Regions from separate parts of the Gymnodinialimonas mytili genome, predicted to be linked through region 2. Evidence: riboswitches for the same ligand, from Rfam matches in the RefSeq annotation. Region 2 holds a riboswitch; the other holds the start of a gene.
The links. Region 2 has a riboswitch for thiamine pyrophosphate ahead of thiD (bifunctional hydroxymethylpyrimidine kinase/phosphomethylpyrimidine kinase). Riboswitches for the same ligand answer to the same signal wherever they lie in the genome.
Positions count from the first base shown of each region.

Region 1: it holds a riboswitch for thiamine pyrophosphate, as region 2 does, so the genes downstream of both, thiC (phosphomethylpyrimidine synthase ThiC) here and thiD (bifunctional hydroxymethylpyrimidine kinase/phosphomethylpyrimidine kinase) in region 2, are expected to answer to the same signal.

Region 1 covers NZ_JBBIFW010000007.1:8,050-23,997, forward strand. Annotated here, with positions in the region: gene oppB (oligopeptide ABC transporter permease OppB) at 1-301, shown strand, start outside; gene V8J82_RS21345 (ABC transporter permease subunit) at 316-1,269, shown strand; gene V8J82_RS21350 (oligopeptide/dipeptide ABC transporter ATP-binding protein) at 1,272-2,294, shown strand; gene V8J82_RS21355 (ABC transporter ATP-binding protein) at 2,291-3,325, shown strand; gene V8J82_RS21360 (DctP family TRAP transporter solute-binding subunit) at 3,431-4,405, opposite strand; gene V8J82_RS21365 (TRAP transporter large permease subunit) at 4,425-5,708, opposite strand; gene V8J82_RS21370 (TRAP transporter small permease) at 5,705-6,214, opposite strand; gene V8J82_RS21375 (LacI family DNA-binding transcriptional regulator) at 6,352-7,371, shown strand; gene V8J82_RS21380 (Fic family protein) at 7,469-8,578, shown strand; gene V8J82_RS21385 (histidine phosphatase family protein) at 8,647-9,246, opposite strand; gene V8J82_RS21390 (ABC transporter ATP-binding protein) at 9,246-10,304, opposite strand; gene V8J82_RS21395 (ABC transporter permease) at 10,316-12,061, opposite strand; gene V8J82_RS21400 (ABC transporter substrate-binding protein) at 12,137-13,255, opposite strand; gene V8J82_RS21405 (MurR/RpiR family transcriptional regulator) at 13,286-14,122, opposite strand; TPP riboswitch at 14,465-14,585, shown strand; gene thiC (phosphomethylpyrimidine synthase ThiC) at 14,685-15,948, shown strand, end outside.
Region 2 covers NZ_JBBIFW010000002.1:887,279-903,226, reverse strand. Annotated here, with positions in the region: gene V8J82_RS13920 (YeiH family protein) at 1-777, opposite strand, end outside; partial or broken gene V8J82_RS13915 (2Fe-2S iron-sulfur cluster-binding protein) at 913-4,051, opposite strand; gene V8J82_RS13910 (FAD-dependent monooxygenase) at 4,077-5,915, opposite strand; gene thiD (bifunctional hydroxymethylpyrimidine kinase/phosphomethylpyrimidine kinase) at 5,997-6,809, opposite strand; TPP riboswitch at 6,953-7,041, opposite strand; gene pobA (4-hydroxybenzoate 3-monooxygenase) at 7,169-8,338, shown strand; gene pcaC (4-carboxymuconolactone decarboxylase) at 8,351-8,734, shown strand; gene V8J82_RS13890 (ABC1 kinase family protein) at 8,731-10,068, opposite strand; gene V8J82_RS13885 (diguanylate cyclase domain-containing protein) at 10,299-11,354, opposite strand; gene V8J82_RS13880 (heme NO-binding domain-containing protein) at 11,351-11,950, opposite strand; gene V8J82_RS13875 (trimethylamine methyltransferase family protein) at 12,052-13,614, opposite strand; gene V8J82_RS13870 (HAD family hydrolase) at 13,719-14,414, opposite strand; gene V8J82_RS13865 (DUF3572 domain-containing protein) at 14,418-14,705, opposite strand; gene V8J82_RS13860 (diguanylate cyclase) at 14,805-15,948, shown strand, end outside.

The DNA.
Region 1 (15,948 bases), on a different contig from region 2:
CACGGCGCGCTCCAAGGGCCTGCCGGAGCGGGTGATCGTGATGCGCCATGCGCTGAAACCGGCCTTGTTGCCGGTGATCTCCTATCTCGGGCCCGCCTTTGTGGGCATGATCACCGGATCGGTTGTGATCGACCGCTATTTCTCGACCGGCGGGATCGGGCAATTCTTCGTCGCCAGCGCGCTGAACCGCGATTACGGCGTGATGATGGGGATCACCGTTCTGTTTGGCGCGCTTACCATCATTTTCAATCTCGTGGTCGACATCCTGTACGCCTGGATCGATCCGAAGATCCGCTACTGAAGGGGGCTGAACCTATGCTCGCTACCCGTCAACGGGCCGACACGCTGGCTCATTCCGAGCCTGCTGGTCCGCCGCGATCCCTTTGGGCCGATGCCCGGGCGCGCTTCCTGCGCAACCGCGCCGCGCTGGCTGGCCTGGTCATCCTGATACTGGTGGGGGGCTTTGCGATGCTGGGCCCCTTAATTGCTCAGAATTCCATCGAAGAGATCAATTGGTCGATCCTGGGCAATGTGGATAATGCGGGGGGCCCCTGTTTCCTGTCGGGCCCCGATAACGAGATCCCGCCCTGTTCGGAAACCGGCCTGTGGTTCGGCACCGATGCCCAGGCGCGAGACCTGTTCGCGCGCACGGTCCAGGGCACGCAGATCAGCCTGATGGTGGGGATGATCGGCGCCCTGATTGCCGTGATCGTCGGCACGCTTTACGGCGCGATCGCGGGCTATTTCGGAGGCCGGATCGACAATGTGATGATGCGGATCGTCGATGTTCTGATGTCGATCCCCTACATGTTTGTCCTGATCCTGCTTCTGGTGGTGTTCGGGCGGTCGATCCTGATGCTGTTTGTGGGGATCGGGTTGATCTCGTGGCTGGATATGGCGCGGATCGCGCGGGGCCAGACCCTGTCGCTGCGCGGAAAGGAATTCGTCGAGGCGGCGATTGCGACCGGTGTGCCGCCGATGCGGATCATCCTGCGCCACATCGTGCCCAACCTGCTGGGTGTGGTCATCGTCTATGCGACGCTGCTGGTGCCGTCGATGATCATCTATGAAAGCTTTATCTCATTCCTGGGCCTTGGCGTGCAGGAGCCGCTGACAAGCTGGGGTGCGCTGATCAATGAAGGGTCGGACCAGATGCGGCAGGGCCTTTGGATGCTGGCCATTCCGCTGTTCTTCTTCGTCGTGTCGCTGTTTGCGTTCTTCTTTGTCGGCGATGGCCTGCGCGACGCCCTGGATCCGAAGGATCGATGAGTATGACAGATACGCTCGACACGGCCGCGACAAGCGTGGCCACAGACCCCGCCAGCCCGCTGCTATCGGTCCATGATCTGACCGTCGCCTTCAGCACGCCCGATGGCGTGGTCAAGGCGGTCAACGGGATCTCGTTCGATCTGGCCGCCAAGGATACGCTGGCCATCGTGGGTGAAAGCGGATCCGGCAAGACGCAGCTGGCCTTCGCCATCCTGGGATTGCTGGCCAAGAACGGGCGCGCGACCGGGTCGGTGAAGCTGGAGGGGCGTGAGGTCTTGAACCTGCCGGAACGCCAGCTCAACCGCATCCGGGCGCAGAATATCGCGATGATCTTTCAGGATCCGATGACCTCGCTGAACCCGTATCTGAAGATCGGGCTGCAAATGGCCGAGGTGTTGCAACTGCACAAAGGCCTGTCACGGCGGGACGCCCTGACGGAATCGGCGCAGATGCTGGATGCGGTGCGCATTCCCGATGCCAAAAGCCGCCTGGGCATGTATCCGCATGAGTTTTCAGGCGGGATGCGGCAGCGGATCATGATCGCGATGGCGCTGCTCTGCCGCCCCAAGATCCTGATCGCCGATGAGCCGACCACAGCACTGGATGTGACGGTGCAGGCGCAAATCATGGATCTGCTGGGCAATATCCGCGAGGATTTCGGCACTGCCGTCATCCTGATCACCCATGATCTGGGCATCGTTGCGGGCGCCACCGAGCGCACGACGGTGATGTATTCCGGCCAGGTGATGGAGACGGGCCCGACCGACAAGGTCTTTGCCGCCCCCTCGCATCCCTACACGGCCGGTCTGCTGGCCGCGGTGCCGCGGCTGGATGTGCAGCAAGACGCGCTGAGCACGATCCCCGGTGATCCGCCGGATCTGCTGAGCGTTCCCGCCGGCTGCCCGTTCACGCCACGCTGTCCGCTGGCCCACGGGCCCTGCGCCGGCACGGTTCCGGCATTGGAGCGATTTGACGGCGACCGGCTGCGCGCCTGCCACGCGGCCAGGACGGAGGTACAGGCATGACCGATCCCCTTTTGGTCGTCGAAGATCTGGACGTGACCTTTCCGGTGCCGAAACGTGGCGCCATGCCGTGGACCGCCCCCGATCAATTGCAGGCGGTCAGCGGCGCCAATCTGGTGATCAACCGCGGCGAGACCCTGGGCCTGGTCGGCGAAAGCGGCTCGGGCAAGTCGACGCTGGCGCGCGCGATTGTGGGCACGGTTCCGGCGAGCCGGGGCAAAGTGCTGTGGAAGGGCGAAGAGCTGACGCGTTTATCCGCATTGGAGCGGCGCAGCTTCGGACGCCATGTGCAGATGGTGTTCCAAGATCCGCTGGCGGCGCTGAACCCGCGGATGAACCTCGGGCAAATCGTGGCCGAGCCGCTGATGACCCACAAGCCCGACACCGACGCCGCCACCCGCCGCCGCAAGGTGGGCGAGATGATGGAGCGGGTTGGCCTGCTGTCGAACCTGCAGAACCGCTATCCTCACGAGCTGTCGGGCGGGCAATGTCAGCGCATCGGCATCGCGCGGGCGCTGATCACCGAGCCTGAACTGGTGATCTGTGACGAACCGGTCAGCGCGCTGGATGTCTCGGTGCAGGCGCAGGTGGTGAACCTGCTGGCGGATCTACAGCGCGAGATGGGGCTGAGCCTGTTGTTCATCGCCCATGACCTGTCGGTGGTCCGCCATGTGTCGAGCCGGATCGCGGTGATGTATCTGGGCCGATTAGTCGAGGTGGGCAGTGCCGCCGATGTCACGGGCGATCCTGCGCATCCTTATACACGGGCGCTGATCGCCTCGGTTCCGGTGCCCGATCCAAAGCTGGAAAAGGCGCGCACCCGTCCGATCCTGGAAGGCGAATTGCCCTCGCCGCTGAACCCGCCGTCGGGCTGTGTGTTCCGGACCCGATGCCCGATCGCGCGCGACAGTTGCGCCGAGGCGCGCCCGGTGATGGAGCAGGCGGGCGCCGATCATCTGGTGGCCTGCCCCTGGCATGACGCGTCCGACGACACGGCGCCCCATGCGCAGAGCGCGGCGCGCGCGGCCCTTTAGGCGATTTCCGCGGGAATGGGGGTGGGGGACCGACCCCGCCCTTCGATCCGTTGGGGCCGAAACGGGCGCCGGAGCGCCCGTTTGAGGTGTCCTGTGGGGCGCGGATTACTCCGCCGAGGCGTCGAGGATCGCGTTGATCAAGGTGTCGCCGTGATCGGCGATGAAGCCATCCCAGGCCGGGCGCACGGCCTCTTGGAAGGCGGCCCCATCGACGTCATCGTTGATCTCCAGATGTTCGCTGAGGGTTGCCAACATCGCCTCTTCGCCTTCGATGGCGAGGTTGCGCTGGAACGCCACCGCGTCGGCGGCGACCTCCATCAAGATCTGCTGATGCTCAGGCGGCAAGTCGGCAAAACTGTTCTGGTTCATTACCCAGCCGAGCGGTGAATAGGCGTGGCGGGTCAGCGACAGATAATCCTGCACCTCATAGAAGCGGAACGACAATGTCACGGGGATCGGGTGATCCTGCGCGGTCACGACGCCGGTTTCTAGCGAGGTGTAGAGCTCGTTCACGTCCAGCTGGATCGGGTTGGCACCCAGGGCCTGAAACATGTCGGACAACGCTTGGGAATTGTTGACCCGCATTTGCAGGCCCGCCACATCCGAAGGCACACGGATTGGACTGGTATTGTTGGTCATGTTGCGGAACCCGTTCTCAGGATAGCCCAACAGAACCAGGCCAAAATCCCCCATCTGGTCGCCGACGCCTTGCCCGACCGCACCGTCGAGCACGCGATAGGCGGTTTCGCGGGTGGGGAACATGAAGGGCAAGGTAAAGGCGGCGGCCTCCGGGATCAGACCGGTGAAATTGTTCAGGCCCGCGATGGTGATATCGATCGTGCCGGATCGTGTACCGTCGATGGCTTGGGCATCGGAACCCAATTGGCCCGCCGGAAAGATCTGCACGGTCACTTCGCCATCGGTCCGCTCCGCCAGTTCGGCGGCGAAGAACTCGGCCATCTGGTGCTGGATATCCGCCTCCGGCGTAGGATGTGCGAAGCGCAGCGTGGTCTCCGCCAGCACCGGCGTGGCCAGCATGGCGACAGCGCATAGCGCCGTCAGGGTTTGCGAAAGTTTCATCGGTTTCCTCCCAAGGGTCTCAATTTCCGATGAAGATATTCATCGGAACGGTGACGATGCTCGGAACGGCAATGAACAGGCCAAGGAGCATCAGATAAGCCAGGATGAAGGGCGTGGTGCCCTTGATGGCTTGCGACAGGGGAACGCGGCTGACACCGCAGACCACGTTCAGGACGTTGCCGACCGGCGGCGTGATGAGCCCGATGGAGGTGTTCATCACGAACATCAGCCCGAAATAGACCTCATCGATCCCGGCTTCCCGGACAATCGGCATCAGAAGGGGCACCAGGATCAGGATGGTGGGGGACAGGTCCATCACCATGCCGATGGCCAGAACGCAGATCATGATGACAAGCATCAGCAGCCGCGGTTGCGTGATCAGCGGCCCCAGCATCTCCGCCAATTGCTGCGGCAATTGCGCGACGGTGATCAGCCAGGCCGCCACCATGGCGCAGCCCACCAGGAACATGACCATCGCCGTCGCCCGGCCCGCCGAGATCAGGACCTGATAGAACAGGCGCCAGGTCAATTCGCGGTAGACGAATGTGGAAATCACGATGGCATAGACCGCGGCGACCACGGCCGCTTCGGTCGGGGTAAAGATGCCAAATCGGATCCCGCCGATGATGATCAGAGGCAGCAAGAGCGCCCAGAACCCTTCGCGCAACGCCACCAGCCGCTCGGCCCCGGAGGCTTTCGGCAGAACCTCCAGATCTTCGCGGCGCATCATCAGGGTCCACACCACCAGAAGGGTGATGCCCATCATCAGACCGGGTGCGATACCGCCCAGAAACAGATCTTTGATCGAGATGCTGCCCGCCACACCGATCAGGATCAGCGGCAGGGATGGCGGAATGACCGGCGCGATAATCCCGCCGGAGGCGAGCAATCCAAGCGAGCGACCCTCGGGATAGCCCGCCTTGCGCATCATCGGATAGAGGATCGAGACCAGCGCGGCGGCGTCGGCCACCGCCGATCCCGACAGACCGGCCAGAAGAACGGCGGTGAAGATCGCGACATAGCCCAGGCCGCCGCGCCGATGGCCAAGCAGGGTCGTGGCCAGATGCACGATGCGTTTGGACAATCCGCCCACCGACATGATCTCGCCCGCGACCAGAAAGAACGGGATCGCCAAGAGCGGAAAGCTATTCACGCCATTGATCAGCGATTGGCCCAGGATGTCGGCGCTGAACAGATCCAGGTGCAGCATCAACGCCATGGCCGCCAGCAGCAGGGAAAACGCCACGGGCAATCCCAGCAGGATGCCGATCAGAAGAACCGACAGGAAGATGAACAGGGTCATTGATCCGCCCCCCGGCGGGCCAGATCGTCATCGACACCCCCGTCCAGCCGGGCATCCGGGTCGATGATCCGCACCACTGCCAGACCGGTCATCAATACCGATGAGACCACCCCTGCCAGATAGAACAGCCCCGAGGGCAGGCCGGTCAGCGGCGAGATGTTCTGCCAATTCGCGACCGTCTGGCCCCAAGCGCCCCAGAACAGCATGAGGACCGATATCAGGACAACGACATAGGCCAGACGCCGAAGGGCCAATGTGATCGGTGCCGGCAGCAGGCGCAGGATCTCGTGGACGGCCAGGTGTTCGTTGCGGCGCAGCACCACCGCCGCGCCCAGCATCACCAGCCAGACAAGGCAGAGGCGCGACAATTCGATCGCCTCGCGGATGCCCGACGAAAAGCCATAGCGCAGCACCACATTGGCGAAGACCAGCGTGATCATCGCGATCAGAATACCTGCGATCACCACATCCACAGCGGACCAAAACACGCGCAACGCTCTGGACATGCGGGCCTCCCTCCAGCACAAAGGTTATCGATAACCTTCCTTTTGAGTTATCGATAACAAAAAGTCGAGTCAAGCGTGTCATCGGTGCGCCTTTTGCGCGATGATACGCGGATGACTTCTGAGCTGGGGCGAGCCTTATGGACCAATCGATATCGGACCTGAAGCGCACGACATTGGCGGATGTCGCGGCCCGTGCCGGGGTCAGCAAGATGACGGCCTCCAAGGTGTTGCGCGGCACCGGCAGCATCTCGGCCCAGACGCGGGAGCGCGTGCGGGCCGCGGCGCGGGATCTGAGCTATGTGCCCAACCGCCTGGCAGGATCGCTGAGTTCGAACCGCAGCCATATCGTCGCCGTGGTTCTGCCGTCGATCAATGATGCAGTGTTCGGGGATGTGGTCAGCGGCATCAACGCGGTCATCCGCCCCGAGGGCTATCTGACCTTTATCGGGGAATCGCATTTCGACACGGATCTTGAGGATGAGATCATTCAGACCGTCCTTTCCCTGCAGCCCGCCGGGATGATCGTGACGGGTGGCATTCGGCGATCGGAGCGGGCCAGTCAGTTGCTGAAAAGCTGGCCCTGCCCGATCATCCAGATTTGGGACGAGCAGGATGCCGGTTATGACGGTAACATTGCACCAAGCCATGCCGATGCCGGGCGCATGATCGCGCAGCATTTCATCGAAAAGGGCGTGCGCAAGCCCGCCTATATCGGGGCGGAGTTGAAAAAGGACCTGTGCGCGGCGCGGCGGCGGGAGGCGTTCAAAGAGGTGCTGACGGGGGTGGGCCTGGAGCTGATCGACTGCACCGATGAAGACATGCCGCGGCAGGCCGGGTCGGGATCCAAGTTGATACAGGATCTGATGCGGCAGCACCCCGATATCGACGCGCTCTATTGCCTGAATGATGCGATGGCGCTTGGGGCATTGTCGTGGCTGCATGGCGCAGGTTTTGCGGTGCCTGATCAGATCGCCGTGGCGGGGTTTAACGGCACCTCGTTCGAGCATTCGGTGCGCACCCGGCTGACCACCGTCCATATCGAGCGACATGCGCTGGGTCAGGAAGCGGCGCGGGCCGTCCTGGCCTCGATTCGCGGAGAGGTATTTGCACCGCGAGAGGATTTCGTTGCGACCCTGGTTCAAGGCAACACGACTTAGCTGCAGGGGCCTATAGACAGGGGTTTGAGGTATAGAATTGACTTCTATGGATCAAAAATAAATTATACATGAGCTATAGAAAAGGAATCTATCGCTCATGCCATGGAACTGGGAAATGCCCGGCTGGCCGGATTTCCGCTATGATGCGGCTGCGATGGCGCCGTTGGAGCAGCGTTTCCTGCTGTCATCGGGTGAAATTCTGGGCGCCGTCCATCATGTCAGCCCGTCCGAGCGGGATCAATTGCGCATCGATCTGTTGAGCGAAGAGGCGATGCAGACCAGCGCCATCGAAGGCGAGATGCTGGATCGGCAGAGCGTGCAATCCTCGCTGCGCCGTCACCTTGGATTGTCCCCCGGCACTTATCCGACGAAGCCGCGGGAACAGGGCGTGGCCGAGATGATGGTCGATGTCTATTCCACCTATGCCGTACCGCTGACGCAGGATACGTTGTTTCGGTGGCACGGCATGTTGCTGTCCCATGACAGGCATTTGGAGGCCATCGGCGCCTATCGGCGGCATGGGGATGCGATGCAGATCGTATCGGGGCGGCAGGACCAGCCCATAGTGCATTTCGAGGCGCCGGCCTCGGCGCAAGTCCCGCGCGAGATGGACCGCTATACGGATTGGTTCAACCGGACGGGTCCGGGCGGGGCGGACCCTCTGCCAGCATTGACGCGGGCCGGTCTGAGCCATCTCTACTTCGAGAGCATCCACCCCTTTGAGGATGGCAATGGGCGGTTGGGCCGGGCCCTTGCGGAGAAATCGCTGGCGCAGAATATCGGACAGCCGAGCCTGATCGCGCTGGCCTTCACGATCGAGCGGGCACGGAAGGCCTATTACGATCAGCTGGAGCGCCACCAAAAGACCTTGGATGTCACACCATGGCTGGACTGGTTCGCCGAGACGGTCTTGACCGCGCAGCAGGTCACGCTGGATCGGGTCGGGTTCTTCATCGCCAAGGCGCATTTCTACGACCGGTTCCGGGATCGGTTCAACGACAGGCAGGCGAAGGCGATCACGCGGATGTTTCGGGAAGGCCCGGATGGGTTCAAGGGCGGCCTGAGTGCTGAAAACTACCTGTCGATCACAGGGACGTCGCGGGCCACGGCGACGCGGGATTTGCAAGGATTGGTCGAGATGGGCGCGTTACGCCGCACCGGCGCGCTGCGCCACACGCGCTACTGGCTCAATCTGGTCGCCGCCTGACATCACGGGCGCCATGCCATGGGCCTTGGCGCATTTGCCGATCTCCCGCAAAGCATGGCACTGCGCGGTCAATCGGGCGCTGCGAAGTCCAACTCGTCCGGGCGGTAATTGAAAAGCTCCAATCGCGCGGGCTTGTCATCGCTCAGCTGGAAGGCGGTGAGGCTGGCGGGTGCGACGGGAATGATATGGGCCGGTGGTAGACCCAGGTAATGCTGCAGGAGCGCCCGGACAACGCCGCCGTGGCAGACCACAAGAAGGTTATCGCAGGGTGTCGCCCGCTCGGCCTCGATCACCGCGGAGGCCCGGTTCGAAAAGGCTGCCCAGGTCTCACCGCCGGGCGGTGTGGCCGTGCCCGCGCGCCAGCCTTGAAATGCCGCGGCGTCTTCGGCCTGGATGTCATCGATGTCGCGCCCGGTCCAATCGCCCAGGTCGTTCTCGCGCAGACCCGAGTCAAAGCGTGGCTCCACCGCGCCGATCTGATCCGCGGTCTCTCGGACCCGGGCCAGATCCGAGGAGACAGACCGGCACGGTCCGATCTCGGCGATCACCGGCCTCAAGGCGCGCGCCTGGGCGCGCCCCAGCTCGGACAAGCTGATATCGGCCTGGCCCTGCAGGCGCCGGGTGGCGTTCCATTCCGATTGGCCATGGCGCACGAGGAGGACACGCATCAGCGGATCCTCCCACCGTCTGGGCCGAACCAGCTGTCGGGTTCGGGGGGCAGTTGAAACTGAACGATGTCGCCGATGCGCGCCTTGGGCGGTGTGTCGACAATCGCGGTCAGACGCATCCCGTCGCCAAGACCCGTCACCATGGTGCGCCCGGCAATGGTGCTTGTCTCGACCAATTCCATCGGCAGCGTCATCGCGGCCTCCTCCTGGGCGAGGACCATCGTTTCGGCGCGATACATCGCCAGACAATCCGCAGCGGGGGGGTCTATTGGCATGATGCGGCCGCCCACCTTGTAGCCAGCCCCGTTCTTGACCACCGGCACCATGTTGTTGGGCGGTGTGCCCACGAAGGTGGCCACGAAGGCGGTTTCCGGATGATCGATCAGATCTGCGGGCGTGCCGAATTGCTGGACGCGGCCATGGTTCATGACGGCGACATGGCTGGCCATCGTCATCGCCTCGATCTGATCATGGGTGACGTAGACCGTGGTGGCGCCGGTGGCGCGGTGCAGACGCATCAGCTCGGTCCGCATCTCGACCCGCAGCTTGGCATCGAGATTGGACAGCGGTTCGTCAAACAGCAAGACCGATGGCTTCGGCGCGATCGTGCGGGCGATGGCAACACGCTGTTGCTGTCCGCCCGAGATTTCGTTGGGATATCGATCGGCCAGCGCTGCGATATCGAGCAATTCCAGCACTTCGGTCACACGCTTGTCCCGCGCCTCTTTGGACAGTTTCGCAACCTTCAGCGGCCAATCCACATTGCCGCGCACCGACATATGGGGCCACAGCGCATAGGATTGAAAAACCAGCCCTGAATGGCGCTTGGCCGGATCGACCGACCAGTTTTCGTCACCGTCCGAGACCATGTGATCGCCGAAGATGATCTGCCCTGCGCTTGGCAATTCCAGGCCGGCCAGCATCCGCAGCAACGTGGTCTTGCCGCAGCCAGATGGGCCGAGCAGCACCAGAAACGCGCCATCGGGCACCGAAATCGAGACATCTTTGACGGCCTCGAAATTGCCAAATCGTTTGTGGAGGTTCTTGATTTCAAGCATTGCGCGGGCCCTCAATTTTGCAGCCAGGGCTGGGATTTGGTTTGCAACCGCTGTGCGATCAGCGTGGCGGCGATCGAAATGGCCAGGATCACGACGGTGATTGCATTGGCGAATTGGGTGAAGCCCTCGGACGCGTAGCGATAGGCCACCACCGACAGGACAGGCATGGTGGGCGTGAAAAGCAGCACCACCAGAGACAGGTCGCGGACGATTTTGACGAAGATCAGGATGCCGCCCGCCGCCAGGCCCCGCACGGCCAGTGGCACGGTGATTGCCGCCAAGCGCCGGATGAACCCGGCGCCGGTGATGCGCGCACTTTCCTCAAGCTCGCCGCCCACCTGTTGGATCACGGCGCGACCGGTTTGCACCGAAAACGGCAGCAGGTAGGCGGTGCCCGCGATCACCAGCAGGGCAAAGGTGCCGTAAAGCGCGGGCAGGGGGCCGATAGGCGCGCCGAGATAGGCGATATAGGCTGCCCCGAAGGCGATGCCGGGCACCAGAAGTGGCAGAAAGCTGATCTGCGTGATCGCGGCCGACATCCAGCCCTCGCGGTAGCGCGCAGCCGTATAAGAGGCCAGAAGCCCGACGATCATACCGGTCAGAGCGACGGCGAGGCCCAGGCCAAGCGTGACCCAAAGCGCGCGCAGGATGTCCTCGTTGTGGATGATCCCGGCCGTGCCTTGGGCGAAATCGGGGCGGCTTTCGCCGATCCAGAAATGCGTGGTCCAGTTCGCGAAGAGATCCGAGGAGGAGGGCGCGAAACTGGAGGCGGCCAAAACGGCGACCGGTACGATTGTGCTGGCCATCAGGATGGTCATCGCGACTGCGAAAAGCGGCCAGCGCGCGCCGCGCAGGTCGAAGCGTTTGGCGCGCCCGCCTTTGCCGGTGATCGTGGCGTAGGAGCGGCGGCCCGAGACTATGCGATTGCCCGCCCAGAGAAAGGCGCCCGAGATCAGGACCAGCATGATGCCGATGACATAGCCGCGGCTGACCTGGCCGACTTCGATCATTCCAAAGAGCCGGGTGGACAGCGTTTGCATCCGCACCGGCAGACCCAGCAGGGCGGGCGTGGCGAAGTTCGACACCGCCCCCGCGAAACACAGGGATCCGGCAGCCACCAACGCGGGTGTCGTGACCGGCAGGATGATCCCCATCAGGATGCGGCGGCCCTTGGCGCCCGCGATCTGCGCCGCCTCGACCAGATCCGAATTCACTGTGGCCAGCGCCGCGGCGATAATGGTGAAGGCAAGGCTGAAATAGTGCAGCGTCAGCACAATCAGCGTCGGCACCATACCCCAGGCGAGCCAATCCGGCACATCCAGGCCCGAGCCTTGCAGAAACCCGACCTGACCGCCGACGCGATCATTGCGGAACAGCGTGCCCCAGGCCAGTGCGGCGGCGAAACTGGGGATCATGAAGGGCAGGGTGGCCATGACGCCGATCAGCTTGCGGTAGGGCACATTGGTCATCACCACCAGCCAGGCCAGGAAGCCGCCGATCAGCACGCAGGCCGTGGCCACCACCACACCAATGAGAAGTGTGTTGGCCAGCGGCTTGTAGAACAGGTTTTCGCTGAGCCGCCCGACCAAGACGTCGGACCAGGCCCGCAGATTGTCCGGCTCCAGCGTGAACAGAACGGTTCTGAGCAGGGGCAGCACGATCAGCGCGATCAGCAATGCAAGGACGAATGTCTTGAGCACGGTGCCCTGTTTGAACAGGACGCGCCGTCCACGCGTGTTCATGGCGGTCTCGGCCATACCCGGTGATCCTTCTGCTGATGGATGAGGTGGGGGCGGGTATTGAAATATACACACCCCCGAAGCGATGACCCGTTATTGCAGGGTCAGCACCAGATCGCCGATCTCGGACCGGATTGTGGCGGTCTCCGACGGGGCGATGCGCCAGGCGTTGAATTCGTCCAGCGGAACGGCATCGGGATGGGGCGGGATATCGGTGCGGGTCACGTAATCGCCCGCCACATAGAACGGTGCCAGACCCGCGCCGCCGGTTTCACTTTCGTCCCCCATCAGGAAATCGATCACCAGGCGGGCCGCGGCGGGATTGTTGGGCTCGGTGGCGAGTGCCAGGACGGCTGGGAAGATGATCCCCGACGCCGGGCTGACGTCATTGGCCACCTGCAACGCCCAACCTTCATCCTCGTTGTCGCGCCGGTCGGAATAGGAGGTGAACCCAACCGGCGGGTTCTCCTGGCCGAGCGCGCCCACGGCGGCGTTCACATCGTCGGTGGAGCCCACCAGGATCAGGTCATTGGCGAAGAGATCCATGATGAATTGCTCGCCCGCATTCGCGGCCCCGTCGAGCGTGATTTCGGCGCCGAATTGGACCTCGTAGGCGGCGGCCATTTCATCGGCGCGCAAGACGATCTCGGTCATCAGATCGAGATAGTCACCGCGTTGCAGGGGGTCGACCATGACGACGCGTCCGCGCCATTCCTCTGTCGTCAACTCCCATAGGTTTGAGATTGGCGCGCCATCGGGATTGGCTTCTTCGTTATACATCAGCACTTTGGTCGACAAACGCTGCGCCAGAAGCGGCGATTGGAACTCGGCCGGTACGCGGTCGGCAACTCGCGGCGGGACATAGGGTGTGATGATACCTTCTTCTAGAAGAGTGGTCAGAACCACAGGGGTATCCGAGATGTAGATGACATCTGCATTGGTGACACCGGCCTGCGCCTCGGCGGTCAGGCGCGCAATCTGCTCGGTCGAAGAAATGTCAAAGCCTTGCAGATCGATCGTCGGATAAACCTCTTCGAACGCGGTTTCGACGCGGCCGATCCGACTGGTGAAGGAATAGACGATGACCTCGCCTTCCGCTTCGGCCATGGGCAAAAGCTCGTCAGTTGTCATCTCATCCAGATGCCCATCGGCGAAGGCTGCAGTGGACAATACTATACCGATCGCGCCGAGGCGCGTTGTCGTCAGACCCATCATGATAATCTCCCTTGGGTTCTTCCCTGGTTACTCAAACCGTTCGATCAATTGCCCCAACTGGTCGAGTTTTTTCAGTGACTCGTCTCTTTCAGTATGTCCTGCCGCGATGACAATAGCGTTACAGATCGTCATCGGTACGGTCAGTGTTTGAAACGCATCCGGGTCACCTGAGCGGGGCGCGGCCAGCAAATGATCCGGCGCCGGGGCAAGCAACGCGCCGGATGTGCCCGAGATCACAATCGTCCGCGCCCCTGCCTCGCGTGCCGTTTCGATCAGCGCGCCATAGGCCCGCGGCGGGCGTCGGAACGCAAAGATCAACACGGCATCGCCGGATCGCAGGCCGAGGACCTGTTCGGCCATGGCCCGCGGATCGGCAGTGAGTTGATGCACATCCTTGCCGAAGCGCCGGAAGCGTTTGATCATCATCAGTGACAGCACTTCGGCATTGCCATAGCCGTAGACAAAGATCCGACCCGCTTGCATGAGGATTTCGGCCACCTGCGCGATCTGATCGGCTGTGATGAATTCTTCGATCCGGCCAAGCGCATTGGCCTCTTCATGGGCGAGCTTGCCCAGGATGGTGTCAGAGCTGCTATCCGTGATCGTCTTTTCGAACCGTGTCGCCGTCTCACGCGTGGCGATGAATTCATCCCGTAGGGCATCGCGGAATGCTGCGTAGCTGTCATAGCCAAGCTTGCGCGCCAGTCGCGATGCTGTCGCCTCGTGGACACCCACAGCCTTGGCCAATTCGTTTGCTGTCCCAAGGGCGGCGGCGGTGGGGCTTTCGATCACAGACTGCACCAGCCGACGTTCGTTCGGCGTAAGATTGCTCGCCTCGCCCGATATCTTTTCGATGAGTGACATTGTTCTCCCATACGCTGTCGCAAGCATACTTGCATGATTCACAAAACGTTGCAAGTTGTCATGCAAACGTCACAATCACTCGATGCGTGACGTGCAACAGCGCGTCACCAAATGAAGTATTTTCCATTATTTCAGAGGGTTGAGAAAGATCCGCCTTTGGCCAAATGCCGCATCTGTTTTCCCCTTGGATCGAGATTTTGAAATGGCCCAAGTGTCTTGGACGATGATTTTTGCGGTTCTCCAACCATGATCTCACTGCCTGAAACGCGGCGCGATGATCCGCCATGTCCGCGATGTGCTGCCGATGGCCAACTTGCTTTGCGCGAATTTGTATCCTAAGCAAAGGGCACGCAGGGGGGTCCCGCCTAGGGGACTGAGAGGCTGACAGGGCATATGCCCGGTGATGCGACCCTTTGAACCTGACCCAGTTGATACTGGCGTAGGAAGCTAGGGCCGTATCGGTGTTTATCCGTGGTCGGGCCGGTATCCGGGCGTAGCCTCGGTGTTTCCCACCCCAACCTCATCTGGTGTCTTTTTAAGTGTTGGCTTGAGGAGCACCGATATGAACGTCCACACCCCCAAGGTCACGACCGGCGGCTTGCCCGCATCGCGCAAGATCTATGTGAGCGGGACGCAGCACCCCGATATCCGCGTCCCGATGCGCGAGATTTCCGTCCATCCAACAGCCGGAGAGCCGCCGGTCACCGTCTACGACACGTCGGGGGTCTATACAGACCCGGATATTGTGACCGACATCAACCACGGCCTAGCGCCCCTGCGCCGCGCCTGGATTGAAGCGCGTGGCGATGTGGAAGCCTATGACGGGCGCGACGTGAAGCCCGAGGACAACGGCTTTGTCTCCGGTGACCGTCTGACGCCGGAATTTCCGGTCCGCGCGCGGCCCCTGTGCGCCAAGGACGGCAAGGCGGTCACGCAGTTGGCCTATGCGCGCGCCGGGATTGTCACGCCCGAGATGGAATACATCGCGATCCGCGAGAACCAGCTGCGCGAGGCTGTGGTTGAGGCGCGGGATGGCGAGGATTTCGGTGCCAACATCCCGGATTATGTGACCCCCGAATTCGTGCGGGACGAGGTCGCAGCAGGCCGCGCGATCATCCCCGCCAACATCAACCACCCCGAGAGCGAACCGATGATCATCGGACGCAACTTCCTGGTGAAGATCAACGCGAATATGGGCACCTCTGCGGTGACCTCCTCGATGGAGGAAGAAGTAGAGAAACTGGTCTGGGCGATCCGTTGGGGGGCCGATACGGTCATGGATCTGTCGACCGGGCGCAACATCCACAATACCCGTGAATGGATCATCCGCAATTCACCCGTGCCTATTGGTACCGTGCCGATCTATCAGGCTCTGGAAAAGGTGAACGGCATCGCCGAGGATCTCACCTGGGAGGTGTTCCGCGACACGCTGATCGAACAGGCGGAGCAGGGGGTGGATTACTTCACCATCCACGCCGGCGTGCGGCTGCACATGGTCCCGATGACGGTGGAGCGGGTGACGGGGATCGTGTCGCGCGGCGGATCGATCATGGCCAAATGGTGCCTGCATCATCACAAGGAAAGCTTCCTCTACGAGCATTTCGAGGAGATTTGCGACATCTGCCGCGCCTATGATGTGTCCTTCTCTCTGGGCGATGGGCTGCGCCCCGGCTCCATCGCCGATGCCAATGATGAAGCGCAATTCGCTGAGCTGGAGACGCTGGGTGAGCTGACCAAGATCGCCTGGGCCAAGGATTGTCAGGTGATGATTGAAGGGCCGGGCCATGTGGCCATGCACAAGATCAAGGAGAACATGGACAAGCAGC
Region 2 (15,948 bases):
CACAAAGCCCGGCAGAATCGCGGGGCGCGGGCCATCGCCATTATCCGCCCCGATGCGACGGATGATCAGGATCGCCACCAGGATCACCGGCGCCAGCATGGCCACACGGATCAGTTTGACAACGGTCGCGACCTCGCCGGTTTCTTGCGACACAGAGAAACCCGCACCGACCACCTGTGCGACATCGTGGATCGTAGCGCCCAGGAACACGCCCGCCACCTGGGCGTCAAACCCGATCGTCGTGGCCAGGATCGGATAAGCGATCATCGCAATGGTCGACAGCAGCGTTACCCCGACAACGGTAAAAACCAGCCGCTCTTCGGTGCGCTCATCGGGCGGCAGGATCGCCGAAATCGCCATGGCGGCAGAGGCGCCGCAAATCGCCACCGACCCCGCCGACAAGAATGCAAATCGTGGGCCATGGCCAAATAGGCGCGCAATGGCGAGGCCAAACAGGATGGTCGCCACAACCCCGCCGATCACGAGCAAGACAATCGACCAGCCCAATGCGGCGGCCATCTCAAAGCTGATCCGCATTCCCAGTAGCGCCACGCCGAACCGCAGCACACTGCGCGCGGAAAAGCCGATCCCCTCACGGCAATTGTCGACCTCGGATAAGAAATTCAACGCAATCCCAAAAAGCAGCGCCATCAACATCGCCGGGGCGCCATAATGGTCAGAGATGAACTGGGCGGCCAATGCGATCAGACCTGAGATCAGAAATCCAGGAAACAGCGCCCGAATATAGGCAATCCTGTCTTCAAGGTTTAGGGCCATCGAATGATCTCACCTTCATGGATTCCGCGGCAATACCTGCCTTGTGAGGGAGCTTCCGGGGCGGTGCAATACCCGATTGATTCACTCGGACAAAGTGCGCGTATCAGCGGCGTAGCCTCGGCGGATCGAATGTGCCTAGAGATCAAGTTCCAATGTTCCGCCACGCGCTTTGGCACGGGATTGGCAGGTGATGATGCTTGTTGCGCGCTGCGCCTTTGACAGGACAAAATCCCGATGCTCTACATCGCCGGCGAGCAGACCGCATTTGCAGACACCGCAGATCCCATCTGAGCATTTCAGATCTATCGGGATGCCGTTTTCGATCAGAATATCGGCAGCGGATTTGTCCTTCGGCACCTCCAATACGCGACCAGAACTTGCCAGCTTGATCTTAAACGGATGCGTTTCATATTCCGGCAAATCGGGGACGACGAAGTATTCCAGATGCCGATGGCCTTCGGGAAATCCCGCTGTCTCAGCAATCTCCATCACAGCGCGCATATAGGGTTCAGCGCCGCAGGTGTAGACATGAGCGCCATCGGAGCAGCGCAGGATCGACGGGAGATCGGCCCGTGTCCCCTCTGAGGAGACATGGAGCGTGACGCGATCCGCCCAAGGCATTGCGGCGATATCCTCAAGATATCCCATATCATCGCGAGACCGCCCCGAATAATGCAGCTCAAACGGGTTGCCCATAGCGTGCAGCCGATGCGCCATGGCAATCATCGGAGTGATACCGATCCCGCCGCCCATCAGGAAGCTCATCGGCGCGTCTTCGACCAGTGGAAAGTGATTGATCGGTCGCGAAACAAAGATTTTGCGGCCTTCATTGAAGATCCGGTGCAGCAGAGCCGAGCCACCGCGCCCATCCGCTTCACGCAGCACGCCGATCTGGTATTTGGACCGATCCGCAGGGTCACCCGACATCGAGTATTGCCGCAAAAACTCCGGCGCCACCACGATATCCAGATGGGCTCCGGCCTCCCATTCCGGCAGAGGCGACCTGTCGAGATTCTGGAGTTCGTAGATCGTGACGCCCCGGGCACTTCGTTCAGCCCGCGTGATCTCAACGCGTAAGACCGGGCTTTCGTCGAAATCGCGGGGCTTGTGCGCTGGATCTTCGCCGCGCGCCAGACGGGCCTTGTACTCCTCGGCAGTGATCATCGCCTGATAGGCCTCAATGCCCGCTTCTCGGTCCATGTGGTAGGGATAAGGATAGGGATGAGGGACCAGCGGGGCGGGATAAACAGCCAGGGTCTGATCCTCGTATTTCAGGTCCAGATCCTTTTGCAGCCCACGCGCATTCACCGGCTTTTTCGTGGGCCGGTAACCGCCATCGTCATCAATCTCCAGATCCCACCACCACTTTTTCATTGGGTTCAGATCCCCGCGATTCAGCAGATCATCGAGCTTGGCCAAAGCGGGCGCCGAGCCCGGCACCTTCATCGCCGTCCAGCGAAACAGCGCGTCGCCCAGCACGCCTTCCAGGTTCCAAGGGCAGGTCTTCATACATCGCCCGCACATCGCCCCGCCGGGCGTGGTGATGCGGTAAGTCGCGCATTTCTGGCTGTCGGATTTCCAGATCTCATAGCCATTGAACATCAGCTTGGGACCTGCGGTAATCGCGCCGGACGGGCATTCGCGGGCGCATTTCTTGCAGGCCTCGCAAAAGCTTTGCAGGCCGAAATCGATGGGCTTGTCATGGGTCATCGGCAGGTCGGTGGTCACCGCGCCTGACTTTAGACGCGGGCCGAGATAGGGGTTCAGGATCACCTCGCCAATGCGGCTGACCTCTCCCAATCCAGACAATAACAGAAGCGGAGGTTGCAGCACCTCGCCATCCATCACCGAATGCGCCTTGGCCTTGTAGCCCAGATTGCGCAATTGCCGCGCAACCACCCCGCCCAACAGCGAAAACCGCAGATAGGCGCGCATCGATTGCGCCACGCTGATCCAATCGTCGCCAGAGGCGCCTTCCATCGTATCAAAACCCTGGTCGATAATCATGCTGATCGCGTGATCATGGGGCGGGTCGATGGGCTCGCCGGCCGCATCATGGGAATACCAGGCCCAATCGGGGCATCGCGACAGGCCAACCGCATCGACGCCCAGGAAATAGCTGGTCGCCTTGACCAGGTCGGCGGCCTTTTGCGGCGCGATCGCCACTTTCTCAGGGGCGGGCTCACCATCTTGCAGCAGAACGAAGGCCCCCAAGGCACGGCGTTGTGCCGATGACGGGGCCGATTTCCGCACGTAATGCCCCCCCCTTTGCGCCGTCTTGCAGCGCCTTGCCCATATCCCCGAACTGAGCGCGCGCGAACATGTCGGTCCGCTTCGGCACGCGGGGCACGCGCGCCTCATCGATATAGGTCGTGGGGCTGTCCACGCGCCTGAGCGTCTCGAACGGATGCGCGCCATCGACAAACCGCCTTTTCGCATAGGGCCTGAGACGTTGCGGCAGCGGTGCCTCAGGCTCCAGCGGTTGGTCGGGTGCAAGTGCAAATGACGTCGTGACCGCCGCGAGGCCATAATCGGCCCCCACAAAGGGAGCGGCCCCATCGGTCCGCGTCAGGCCAGATGCCACGGCCAGCCGGTTCAAATCCACATCCGATGAACTGGCGGTATGGGCCCGCGCGTCATGACCCAAAAGACGCAAATACTGTGCGATGACAACCGCAGTTTCTGACGCCAGCATGCAGGATCGATGCGGCAGCGCATCGATGATCCACTCGGTCCCGGGTTCGGTCTCGGACGGCGCGCGCGGATGTTCATAGAGGAACACGATCGCATGGCGATGACCTTCGATCGTGGTGGGCGGCGCCTCCATCGCCTCTTTCAGATCGGCCATGATCGTATCAATCCCCGAGGCGAGCGTCTTGGTCTGACCGGTCCGCAAACTCTGAGCAAGCCGCGCGATATCGGGGTTCAGGTAAGGCCTGTTCAAAACCGCTTCATCCGGCAGGTCACAGATACCCACCATCGATGTATCGGCAAAATAGCCAAAAGATTTCAGGTGGTTGGAGCGTTCATTCAGATCGTCCGGCGTCTCGGCTTTGACCTTATTGATCAGCCCGTCCCGGATCGCATCCAACATCGCTTGATGATCCCGCATCGCATTGACGATAGATTGCGGGCGGTTGTAATGGGCAAAGGACAGCGGATGAAACGGCGCTACAGGCGACAGATCCACATGCTGCACACGCGCCAGGCGCTCAAGCCGATATGGGCCCAGGTGCATGGGCCGGTTTTTGTCCGAGAACACCCGTAAACCCATGTCTCACATCTCCGTTTGCACTGCGCTACACCGCAACCATAAACCCAGCGAAAAATGCCGAAAGCTGATCGTGGGCCGCAAACGGCAAGACATTGGCCACAAACTGATCCGGGCGCACTACAATCAGCGCCCCTTCGCTGCGATTGACCTGTCGGGCATCGTAAATGTCATTGCGCGGGTCCAAGCAAAACACTTTTTCATAATCCTGCAACCCGTAGCGGCCCTTCCTGGGCACCAAAAGTGACGGCAAGTCAGTGGGCGAAAGCCCTTGATGCCCCACTGGTAGTACGGCGCGCAGATCGATCACAGCATCGATATCTTCCCCTGGTGGGGTTGCGGCAAGGATCGGGCTTTTCGGGTCGTCGGCAAGGAACGTGCAGAGCCTCTGCAAAGCCGCCCTGTGATCTTGGGGCGCGAAGGCCACGATCCGCCACCGCCCATCGGCCCTGAGCATATGGCCCAGATGCATCGGCTTAGCATCGGCCAACCGGATCACCGGCGCCGAATGGAACCGCTTGCCCACCGGGAAGCCCAACGCCAAAGCCTGATGATCCGAATCTCCGGTGATCAGAGAGGGTTCATAGCGGGTCTCGACCCCTGCGGTGTAACGCCCATGTCGTTTGAAATAGCGCTGAAACGCTTTGGCTTCATCGGCGTGCTCCGGACGCGCGCTGAACAATCGCGCCATGTCGCGGTCAAAGTCGATCAGCTCCTGGGCTTGAGCCTGACGCTCAGCCGAATAGCTGCGCAGCAGATCTGGGCCGGATTGCCCCCGCACCACTGCGGCCAGCTTCCAGCCGAGGTTAAATGCATCGGCCATCGACACGTTCATGCCCTGTCCCGCCTTCGGGCTATGGGTGTGACAGGCATCGCCGGTGATGAAGATATGCGGGTCCTGTTCCGGGCGCGCGTCGTCGAATTGATCGCAGAGCCGTTGCCCGATCTCATAGGCCGACCACCACGCCACCTCCTTCACGTCAAAAGCATAAGGCGACAGGATCGCTTGCGCCTTTGCGATCAATATGTCCGGTGTCAGATTTCGGTCGGCGACCCGCTCGTCGCCATGCAGCGCATCCAACTCGATATAGAGCCGCACCAGATAACCGCCTTCGCGCGGGATGATCAGGATGCTGCCCGCACCCGCCGATTGGATCACGGATTTCAGCCGGATATCGGGGAAATCCGTGATCGCCAGCACATCCATCACACCCCACAATTGACGCGCGGCCTCACCCCGCAAGGCATAGCCCAGTTCGGCTCGGACGGTACTATGCGCCCCATCGCACCCGACCACATAGCGGGCGCGAATTGTCTCTGTGACGCCGTCGGGGCTCTGAAACATGGCCTCAATCGGATGAGAGCCCGTATCACGCGTCAATGACATCAAATCCATCCCGTAATCCGGCACCAAACGCCGCGGCGCATTGGCCATAACCTCCAGGTAGAAGTCGTGGACACGCGCCTGGTTCAGGATCGTATGCGGCATTTCAGACAGGCCGTCTTCGACATCCTGGATCCGGTCGGCTCGGTGCAGATCACCAGCGCTACCCGGGCGCCAAAAGGCGACCTCATTAACCCAATAGGCCTCTTTCATTACGCGATCTGCGAAACCGAACGCCTCAAACATCTCCATCGAGCGGCAGGCGATTCCATCTGCCTGGCCGAGTGATAAGGGGCCGTCCTTTCGATCCACAATCCGGGTGACGATGTCAGGAAATGCGGCCAGTTGAGCGGCCAAGGTCAGGCCAGCGGGACCGCACCCGACAATCAGCACATCGACAATCTTGGGCTGGACAACCACCCGATCGGCTGCGGGCGATATCGATGGATCGCCCGGGCGATAGCCGTTTAGATGGTATTGCATTGCGCCCCCAACCCGCAAATCGAACCGCATTCTACTCAACAGGTTCGAATGTGCGCAATATGGCTGACGGCTTGGCCCGAATTATGCCGACAAGCCGCGCCAAAGCTCCGAAAAATGATGAACCGGCCCATGGCCTTGGCCAACCGACAGCGCATCGGCGTCTGTAATGGCCATTGCCACATAGGCTTTGGCGCGGGCGACTGCCTTGGCCATGGGCACGCCGTGGGCAAGATGCGCGGCTAAGGCCGAAGACAGCGTACATCCTGTGCCATGGGTGTTCTTAGTGGCAATCCGCGGCGCTTCGACCCAGTGCAGATCGGCGCCGTCGAACAAAACGTCCGGGCTATCGGCTTCCTCAAGATGCCCGCCTTTGACCAGAGCCGCATCGGGGCCAAGCGCTGTCAACGCCCGGGCTTGCGCCGCCATGTCGTCGCGGGTTCGAGCAACCGGTACGCCCAACAGGTGAGCCGCTTCGGGTAAGTTCGGCGTCACGATCCGGGCAAGCGGCAAAAGCCGACTGCGCAACGTTTCAATCGCATCCTCAGCCAGCAGCGGCGCACCGCCCTTGGCGATCATCACGGGGTCTAGCACCACAGGCACCGCCTTATGCGCCTCAAGAACATCCGCAACCGACGACGCGATATCGGCCGTCGCGATCATACCGATCTTGACGGCATCCACGCGGACATCTGCAAATACGGACGTGATCTGGGCCGCCACAAAGTCGGGTGTCACCAGTTCAATCCCGTCCACACCTTGCGTGTTTTGTGCCGTCAACGCCGTCAGCGCCGCCATACCGTAGGCACCATTTGCCGAAATCGACTTCAAATCCGCCTGAATACCCGCCCCACCCGATGGATCAGAGCCTGCAATGGACAGCACATTCCTGATCATGGGCCTTTCCTTCCCGCCTGGAAAACCCCACGCGCCGGAGCTTTGGGATCGAGCCACCTGCACATCGCGATGGGCAACAAAACGTTTTGGGGTGACATGTCATCGTCCTTTCCGGTCAGAAAGGCGCGATCCAAAGGCAGGAAGCCCGTCAAATCTCGCCTCCCTACGCCAGCATGATCTGGTTCAGGTTCGAAGGGTACGTCTCAGCCTTGCGGCGCCCCTGGCGCAACCGGGATAGGACCCGTGTTTTCGAAAGTCAAATGCTGCACCATCCAGCATTTCTGCACTCGAACCGAAGACAGGAATTTACTTGAGCCCGCCTTCTGGGCAATCTTCGCGACGGGGGGAGAGGATCACCAATGAAGACCCAAGTTGCGATCATAGGCGGGGGGCCGTCCGGTCTGCTCCTGGCGCAATTGCTGCACACAAAGGGGATCGACAGTATCGTTTTAGAACGCAAGACCCGGGACTATGTTCTGGGCCGCATCCGCGCGGGCGTTCTCGAACAGGGGCTTGTGGGCCTGATGGAACAGGCCGGATGCGCCGAGCGGATGCACCGCGAGGGCTTCCTGCATAGCGGCACGCTTATTTCCTACGACGATCAGATGTTTCGCCTAGATTTCACCGAGCATACCGGTCGCGCCGTCATGGTCTATGGTCAGACCGAGGTGACGCGCGATCTCTATGCCGCCCGCGACAAGATCGGCGGGCAGGTCGAGTTTAATGTGGCTGACGTGGTCATAAACTCGGCGGAACAGGGGCCTGTCGAAATCTGCTATAAGATCGAAGGAAAACCCCAAAAGCTAGAGGCCGATTTCGTCGCGGGCTGCGATGGCTTCCACGGTGTCAGCCGGAAAACGATCCCCGAGGATGTGCGCCGCGAATACGAAAAAGTCTATCCATTCGGGTGGCTCGGCGTGTTGTCGGAAACACCACCCGTCAATGACGAATTGATTTACGCGAATTCACCGCACGGCTTTGCACTATGCTCGATGCGCAATGACCAGCTCAGCCGCTACTACATTCAATGCTCGATGCAAGATCAGCCCTCAGATTGGAGTGATGAGGCGTTTTGGACCGAACTCAAACGCCGGATCCCAGCCTCAGAGGCCGCTAATTTGGTCACCGGCCCCTCTATCGAGAAGTCCATCGCACCGCTTCGATCCTTCGTGACGGAGCCGATGCGCTGGGGCCGTCTGTTCCTGTGCGGTGATGCCGCCCATATCGTACCGCCCACCGGTGCCAAAGGGCTCAACACCGCCGCCTCAGACGTGCATTACCTATTTCAGGCGCTGACCCAGTTTTACACGGAAGATTGCAGCGATGGGATCGACGGCTACTCGGAGAAGGCGTTGCGCCGTGTCTGGAAAACCGAACGCTTTAGCTGGTGGTTCTCGTCACTCATGCATCGCTATCCTGACCAGAGCGAATTCGACCGCAAGATGCAGATCGCAGAATTGGACTTTCTACGCAGCAATGAAGCGGCACAAAAAGCGATGGCCGAATGCTATGTCGGCTTGCCGTATTGAGGGGCACCTGCGATGAGTGATCGGTTCGACAGAGGCATGAAAACACGCCGCGCTGTGCTGGGCGACGAACATGTGGACCGGGCCGAAGCTGCAACGACAGCGTTCGATGCCCCCTTCCAGCAGATGATCACCGAAAACGCCTGGGGCACGCTTTGGTCGGATGAGACGATTTCGCATCGGGAACGGTCGATGTTGACCCTGGCGCTTTTGGCCGCGACCGGGAATTTTGCCGAAATCCCCATGCATATTCGTGCCACCGCCCGCACAGGCGCCAGCGAGCAAGATGTAATCCAGGCCTTCATGCATGTTGCAGTGTACGCGGGCGTGCCCAAGGCCAACCACGCGATCAAATTGGCGAAAGAGACCTTTGCACAAATGGCCGAAGACGCACGTTAGGCATTCGCAAACCGGCGTGCCAGCGCTGGCAAATCCACTCGGGCGCCAATCCGGGTCGCCAATAGATACAACCCTCCGATCTTGCGCTGCAAAAACAGCGTATCCGCTGGCGGGATGTGCCATAACTCACGGTCTTGGCCAATCACTTGACCGCGCGTGCGCAATTCGTCGGCCAGCGTGGTGGTCGCAAAATCAAACCGGTCAGGGCCGCGCAGAGCGGAGAACCCCATCTCAGCCATATCCAACAACGCCGTCTGATGAGCCTTGGAGAGGCCGGGTTTGATGAACCCGATCTCCTCCAGCGCGGCATAGATGTCAGAGCGCGCGCCATCCAAACCCGCCCGCAACAATCGACGGTGGCCTTCAGCCAGATCATCTGGGATGTCGCGTGCCGCGCCGAAATCCAGCAAAACAAGCTGCTCGGTTTCAGGCCGCCATCGGTAATTCGCGAAATTGGGATCCGTTTGCATCACGCCAAACTCGAACAGCTCGGCCAGGCATAATTCGATCAATGCCTCCAAAGCCGCATCGCGTGTCGCAGGCGCCGCCTCTTGCAGCGTTTCAATCGGGCTTGCGGGTTCGAACCCCATGGCCAGTGCGTCCGGTGTCGACAAATCTGCGCGGTAGGTGGGCACAATAAACCGCGCATCTTGCTGCAAAAGCGCACCAAACCGGGCCAGATAACGGCCTTCGCGGGCATAATCCGCCTCTTCGTGGAGCTGTCGGCGCGCCTCCTCCATCAGCGGACCCAAATCCAATTCCTTGGGCCACAAGCCCGACCATCGGATCAACGCCGCCGCATTGTTCAAATCGCTGTCGATCGAGGCACGTATCCCGGGATATTGCAGCTTGATGGCCAGGCGCATCCCGTCTTTCGCTGTCGCCCGGTGCACCTGCCCGATGGAGGCTGCTGCCAGAGGGCGCGTATCGAAGCTTTTGAACTGGGCCCGGAAGGACGGACCATAGGCACCGGTCAACACCGACTTCAGCTGTGCGGGTGGCATGATATCGGCCTCTGACCGCAAGCGCGCCAGGATATGCTCCAATTCAGGCGGCAGCAGATCACCGGTCTCCATCGACAGCAATTGCCCAAGCTTCATGACCGCGCCGCGCATTTCCGACAGACGCTCCGCAATACGCGAGAGGTTGCTCGGCGTTAGCATGACCGAGGCCATATCCGCAGGCTCCCCCCGCAAGGCGGCCCGCGCCCGGCCCATCGCCGCGCGACCGGCAAGTCCGGTGGCCAAACCGCCCAGCCGCGTAAAGCGCGCCATCCGACCGGTCGGCACCGGATTGTGGCGAATATCGAACGGATTGGCGGGGCTATCTGTCATCGCGTCATTCTGGCTGTTCTGCTTTCGCGAAGACACCTAGCGCCGAATGGCCGCAATCCCAGTGGATCGGACCGCGTTCTCATACGGTGGCGCTTGGATCATGCTTCGCGGGTGTTGGTGGTGGTGAGCAATTCGCTTACCAGCAACTCAAGTTCCGGCCGCCAAAGGCGCAAATGCACGCTAAACCTTGGCTGGCGTTCCCGTTGACATCGACAGATCGAACAGGCGCGTTAACGCGTCCGGCGGTCGATGGCAGACCGCCTATCTTGGATGGGATATGTCAGGCTAGCGTGCAGCGCATAGCGCCCGCGCCCGTCATTCTTGGCACGATACAAGGCCGCATCCACATCCTCCATCATCTGTTTCAACGACGGTCGAGTTGAGTATTGGGCGCTTGTCACGATGCCGACACTCGCTGAAATCTGGCAAACGATGTTTCCGAATGTCACGGGCTGTTCGATCCGCTGAATAATACGACTGGCGATCCGGCCCGCCACCGCAGGCTCCACCACGTCACGCAGCACCACCAGGAACTCGTCACCGCCGATACGGGAGGGGATGTCATTGCGGCGCAGCTCTTCTTCGAATATCCGCCCGACGGCGCGCAAGACGGCGTCGCCTGCCGGATGGCCATACGTATCGTTGACCTCTTTGAAGAGGTCGAGATCGACTTGCAAAAGCGTGAATTGCTCATCGACGCTTTTCAGAATACGCTCCAGATCCAAATCGATGGCGCGGCGGTTGGGCAGTCCCGTCAGCACATCGGTCCGTGCCTGGTGCTCGGCAGACGCATGGGCGGCCTTCAACCGCTCGGTCAGATGGCGCGAGAGGCGCGCAGTCGAGGCATTGGCCTCGTGCAGATACAGTAAATCCACCGTCTGATCATTGGGCGCGAAATCCCGCAATGTCAGAGAAAACTCTGCAACCGCCCGCACGAATGAAAGCCCAAGAGAAATATCTACAATCGCCCCATCCTCGCCAGGCAAGCGCGCCAGATGCGCGCGCAAAGGCAGGTCTGGCTTGCGGCGCAGGATCAGGCCAATCCGTTGATTGGCTGCGGCAAACAACGTTTCCGTATCCATGACATCAACAGGGTGATGGACACCGAACAGGGAAAAGAACGGCGCCTGGCCGACAAGATCATCCCCTAGCATCTTCCGGATGGTGGGACCCGCATGTTCGATGATGCCGTCCATGGATAAACGCAGATGCATCGGCATCAACTGATCGAACACGCCATCTGACGAAATCGGAACTCCGTCCTTTGGGAAATCCATCGCCGTCATGCCAACACCTCTCCCAATTGGAAGCTGCGGCCTTCGGCATGCTGTACATCCAAAAGCTCGACTTTGAGGAATTCGGTACCAATCCCATCGGCTTCTTCGCGCCCGTCGAGCGATAGGATGGCCAGCGTTCCATAATCATCGGCCATGGCCCGCAAGCCGCCCAAGAGGATTGCGGAGATCCCGGGCAACTGCCACTGGGCCGACAGGCGAAAAGTCCGCTTGTCCAACTGCGCAACGGCGATTTTGGGAATATCGAGATCCGGCATCACCAACCGCCCCCGATCGCGCAATTCCTCAAGCGACCAGATGAATTCGGGAAAGGTACTGCCCCCAAACCGTAGCAGTCGGCGCAGCGGATCCAACGGTGGATGTGTCACCAGGAACGTCCCCATATCTTCCAATAGAGAGGCAGAGGGCCGGTGCAAAAGCTGTGTCGTGGTATTGAAGACGGCGACGGTCAGCGCGTCGTCATAGTAGGTCATGGATTCAAAATCATCGATGGGCAGGTCCGCCTGGTCGCGCACCTCATCCCAAAGATCCTCCCCAAAAGTGGAGGTTACAAAGCCCTGGAAGGCTCGATTGATAAGCCCATGCATCGTCGCGCCATATCCTAGTATCGTCCCAGAACGGGACCCGTCAGGGCGGCACGCTAGGCATCAGAGGTAAACATTCCCTTGCCAATCCAAGAAAGACAGCATCAAAAATCGGTCGGCGCACCGCCTTCGGCTTTGCGGCGGGCCACGAACTCGCGCAATTCCTCTCGCACCGCCGGATCCATCTGCGGGGGTTCGAACTCGGCCAAGATCGCATTGTATGTCTTGTGCGCGCGCTCGGCCGTCCAAGCCCCGCCATCCAAACGCCACGCCTCAAAATTTCGCCAATCGGACAGGAACGGGCCATAAAACGCAGTTTGATACCGATCCTGGGTATGCTGGCAGCCAAAGAAATGCCCGCCTGCCCCCACCTCAGCAATCGCGTCCAGCGCCAGATCCCCATCGGAAACGCCCAGCATCTCGGGTTCGAAATAGCGCTGGATCTGCTGCAACACCTCGCAATCCATGACGAATTTCTCAGGGCTCGCGATTAGCCCGCCCTCCAGCCAGCCTGCTGCGTGATAGACCATGTTGGTGCCCGATTGCACCGCCGACCAGAGCGAGTTCGAGGTCTCCCACATCGCTTGGCCATCCGGCACATTGGCTGCGCAAACGCCACTGGCACGCATCGGCAGGCGATAGAACCGCGCCATTTGACCAGTGATCTGTGTCGCGCGCATGTATTCCGGCGTCCCAAAAGCTGGCGCGCCCGATTTCATGTCTACATTCGATGTGAACGTCCCAATCGCCACCGGACAGCCCGGTGCGATCCATTGCAACAGCGCAATCGCAGCCAACCCTTCGGCGATGCTTAACGCAACCGCCCCCGCAACCGTGACCGGCGCCATGGCACCCGCCAGGGTAAACGGAGTCACCACCACGGGCTGCCCGCGCCGCGCAAGTCGCATCGCCCCATCCAACATGGGAAAATCGTGCTTCAGAGGGCTCACCGAGTTGATGTTGGTGTACATCCGAGGCTGGGCGTCAAATTCCGCATGCGATAAGCCCGCCGCGATCCGCACCATCTCCATCACATCTTCAACACGCTCCGCGCCCAGGGAATAGGCGTGGGACACCTTGTCGGTCAGCGTCAGCTTCTCATAAAGGCAGTCCAGATGCCGGATCGACGGATGCACATCGATGGGCTCCACCGGATACCCGCCCGCAAAATGAATACAGTTAAAATACTGTGTGAGCTTCATGAAATCGCGATAGGTCTCGAAATCGCCGGGGCGTTTGCCGCGTTCCAGGTCCCAGGCGTTGGGCGGGCTCGACACGTTGCCGAAAACCATGTGTTTGCCGCCGATGGTCAACGCCTTGTCGGGATTGCGGGGCACAATCGTAAATGTCGCGGGCGCACGCGGAATCATCTCTTCGACGAAGGCCGGGTCGAAAAACACCGTTTGGCCTTCGATCTTGCAACCGGCCTGCCGCAGATAGCCGATGGCCTCGTCATTCAAAAACTCGATGCCAATATCCGACAGGATCCGCAGCGCCGCATTGTGGATCGCCTGGACACCGCCTTCATCCAGCGGCTCGGTTGGCCGGTCGGTATTGATCGGCACGCGCCAAGGCATCTGCTCGATCGCATGGGCCGAGGCTCGGGCGACGCCAGCGGCGCGTCCACCGCTACGGCGGCGTTGAGGGAGTGATGCGGCGTCTTCCATGGGCGCGATCCAGCTTGATGACGATCCCCCATGCTTGCCCAGGACGGCGCAAGCCGATTTGCCCTTTCCGACGCCAGGCGTCGCATTTGGGCCGCGCTAACCCGTTAGCCACGTTGGTCCAGCCAGTCCGGCAGCTCCGCAATCGATGGCAGCACGGCGTCCGCCCAGGGGGCAAGCACAGCGGCAGTCGCCACGCCGGTGAGAACACCCAGCGTACGAAACCCTGCCGCCCGCCCCGCATGCAAGTCATGGGTGCTGTCCCCCACCATCACGCATTCATCGGGCGTCAGCCTGGTCTCCGCCGCGAAGGCCAGACACATACCGGGTGCCGGTTTGGCGCCATGTCCGCTGTCCGAGCCCGCAATGAAGGCAAACCGGTCAAACACACCCTGCCCCGCAATCTGCTGCCGCGCTGCCATTTCGCTGTCATTGGTCGCCACACCCAGGGGCAGCCCGCGATCGATTAGGGCATCAAAGACATCGGCCAGCGGGGCCGCTGGGACCATCTCCGTCGCGGCGCCTGCATCGTCGAGAAAGGTTTGGATCTCGGCCCGATTGCGATGCGTCAACACATCGGCAATAGCATCGGCCACCTCTGCCGCCGTACCGGCTATGGCAAAAGAACTGGGATGAAATCGCCGCGCCTCCAGGTCGTAGTCCAGGCAATCGGCCAGACGCTCGGCAAGATCAGCGCGGCCACCAGCCAGCGCTTGGATCGTGTGCCATGTTCCCACACCCCAACTGGCCTGAAAGTCGAACAAAACGCCGTCCTTGTCGAACAGCACCCCTTTGATCGCCATGGGTCAGGTCCAGTTCGGCAGGTCGCCGCCCGGCAGGTATGCACGGACAGAGGCAATCTGGTCAGGTCGTAGCTCGACCGCTTCCGCGGCCTGGATCACCCAATTGTCATCCATTTGAACAAAATCCAAAACGGATGCGAGGAAGACCGGATTGGCAGCATTTTTCTTTAAATCTTGGGCACTTGCCCCAGTCGCGCCCATAAAAAGCGGCATCAGGTCATCATTTGCCGCCAACCACGCCAAAATACGCAGCGCAGATGTCTCAGCGGATTCTTGCCCGACTGTTTTCATTGCGTTCCCCCTTAAAGGGTTTGTTAACTTTTCGATTCCAATTTGCTCGCCATAGGGGTCGCGTAGCAAAAACAGAGTAGTCGTAGGAGTTCGTTGGACATGACAGGCCGTATCTTAGTTGTCGACGACGTCGCCACCAATCGCATTGTTATGAAGGTCAAGCTAGCGGCCGCATGCTACACCGTCGAGCAGGCTGAAAATGGCGCTGCTGCCCTTCGGATTGCCCAGGAAAAGAAGCCCGATCTGATCCTCTTGGACGTTATGATGCCCGATATGAGCGGATTGGAAGTGTGTCGCAAACTGAAGGCCGACCCTGTCACCGCCGATATCCCCATCCTTCTGATCACCGCGCTGTCGGACCGCGACGCGAAGATGGAAGGGCTGGAGGCAGGTGCAGATGATTTCTTAACGAAGCCGGTCGAAGAGGTGACACTGCTGGCGCGCGTCCGCTCGTTGCTGCGCGCCCGCGACTCAGTGCGGGAACTTCTGGTCAGCGATGGTTCTGCCGGAAGCTTCGGGTTTGCCGAAGCACCCACTCAATTCGGTGTGAAGACGCGCCCTGGTCGGATCGCCCTGGTGGCGCCCGGCCCCCGCGGAGCGATCCTTTGGAAAGCCGCAATCGATGATCGGATCGGTGGCGATGTGCGCATCATCCAGCGCGAGGCGGCGCTCACCGAAGCGGCCGCCGATCCGGATAGCGCTCCGGATATCTTCGTGATTTCCGTCGATCTGGCGCAACGGAACGAAGGTCTGCGCTTACTGTCGGATCTGCGATCGCGCCCGGGCACACGGCACGCGGCCTCGATCATGATCTTGCCCGAAGGCGATTCCGAACGCGCCGCCATCGCGCTCGATTTGGGTGCCAATGATGTGCTGCACGATCCGTTCGACGCCAAGGAGCTTGCCATTCGCATTTCCGCGCAGTTGGACCGCAAGCGAGAAGCGGACCGGATGCGCGCGGGGGTGCGCAGAGGGCTGGAGGCGGCGGTAACCGATCCACTGACTGGTTTGCACAATCGTCGATTTGCGTTGCACAGGATGGAACAGATGTTGGCCAATCCAGGCTCAGGCGTTGCGGTCATGATGATTGATCTGGATTACTTTAAGAAGATCAATGACCGCTACGGCCATCCCGCGGGTGACGAAGTGCTGTGCCAGGTGGGCCACCGCCTACGCGCTCAGTTGCGCGGCAACGATCTGCTGGCCCGGGTCGGTGGCGAAGAATTCCTGGTTGCCATGTCGA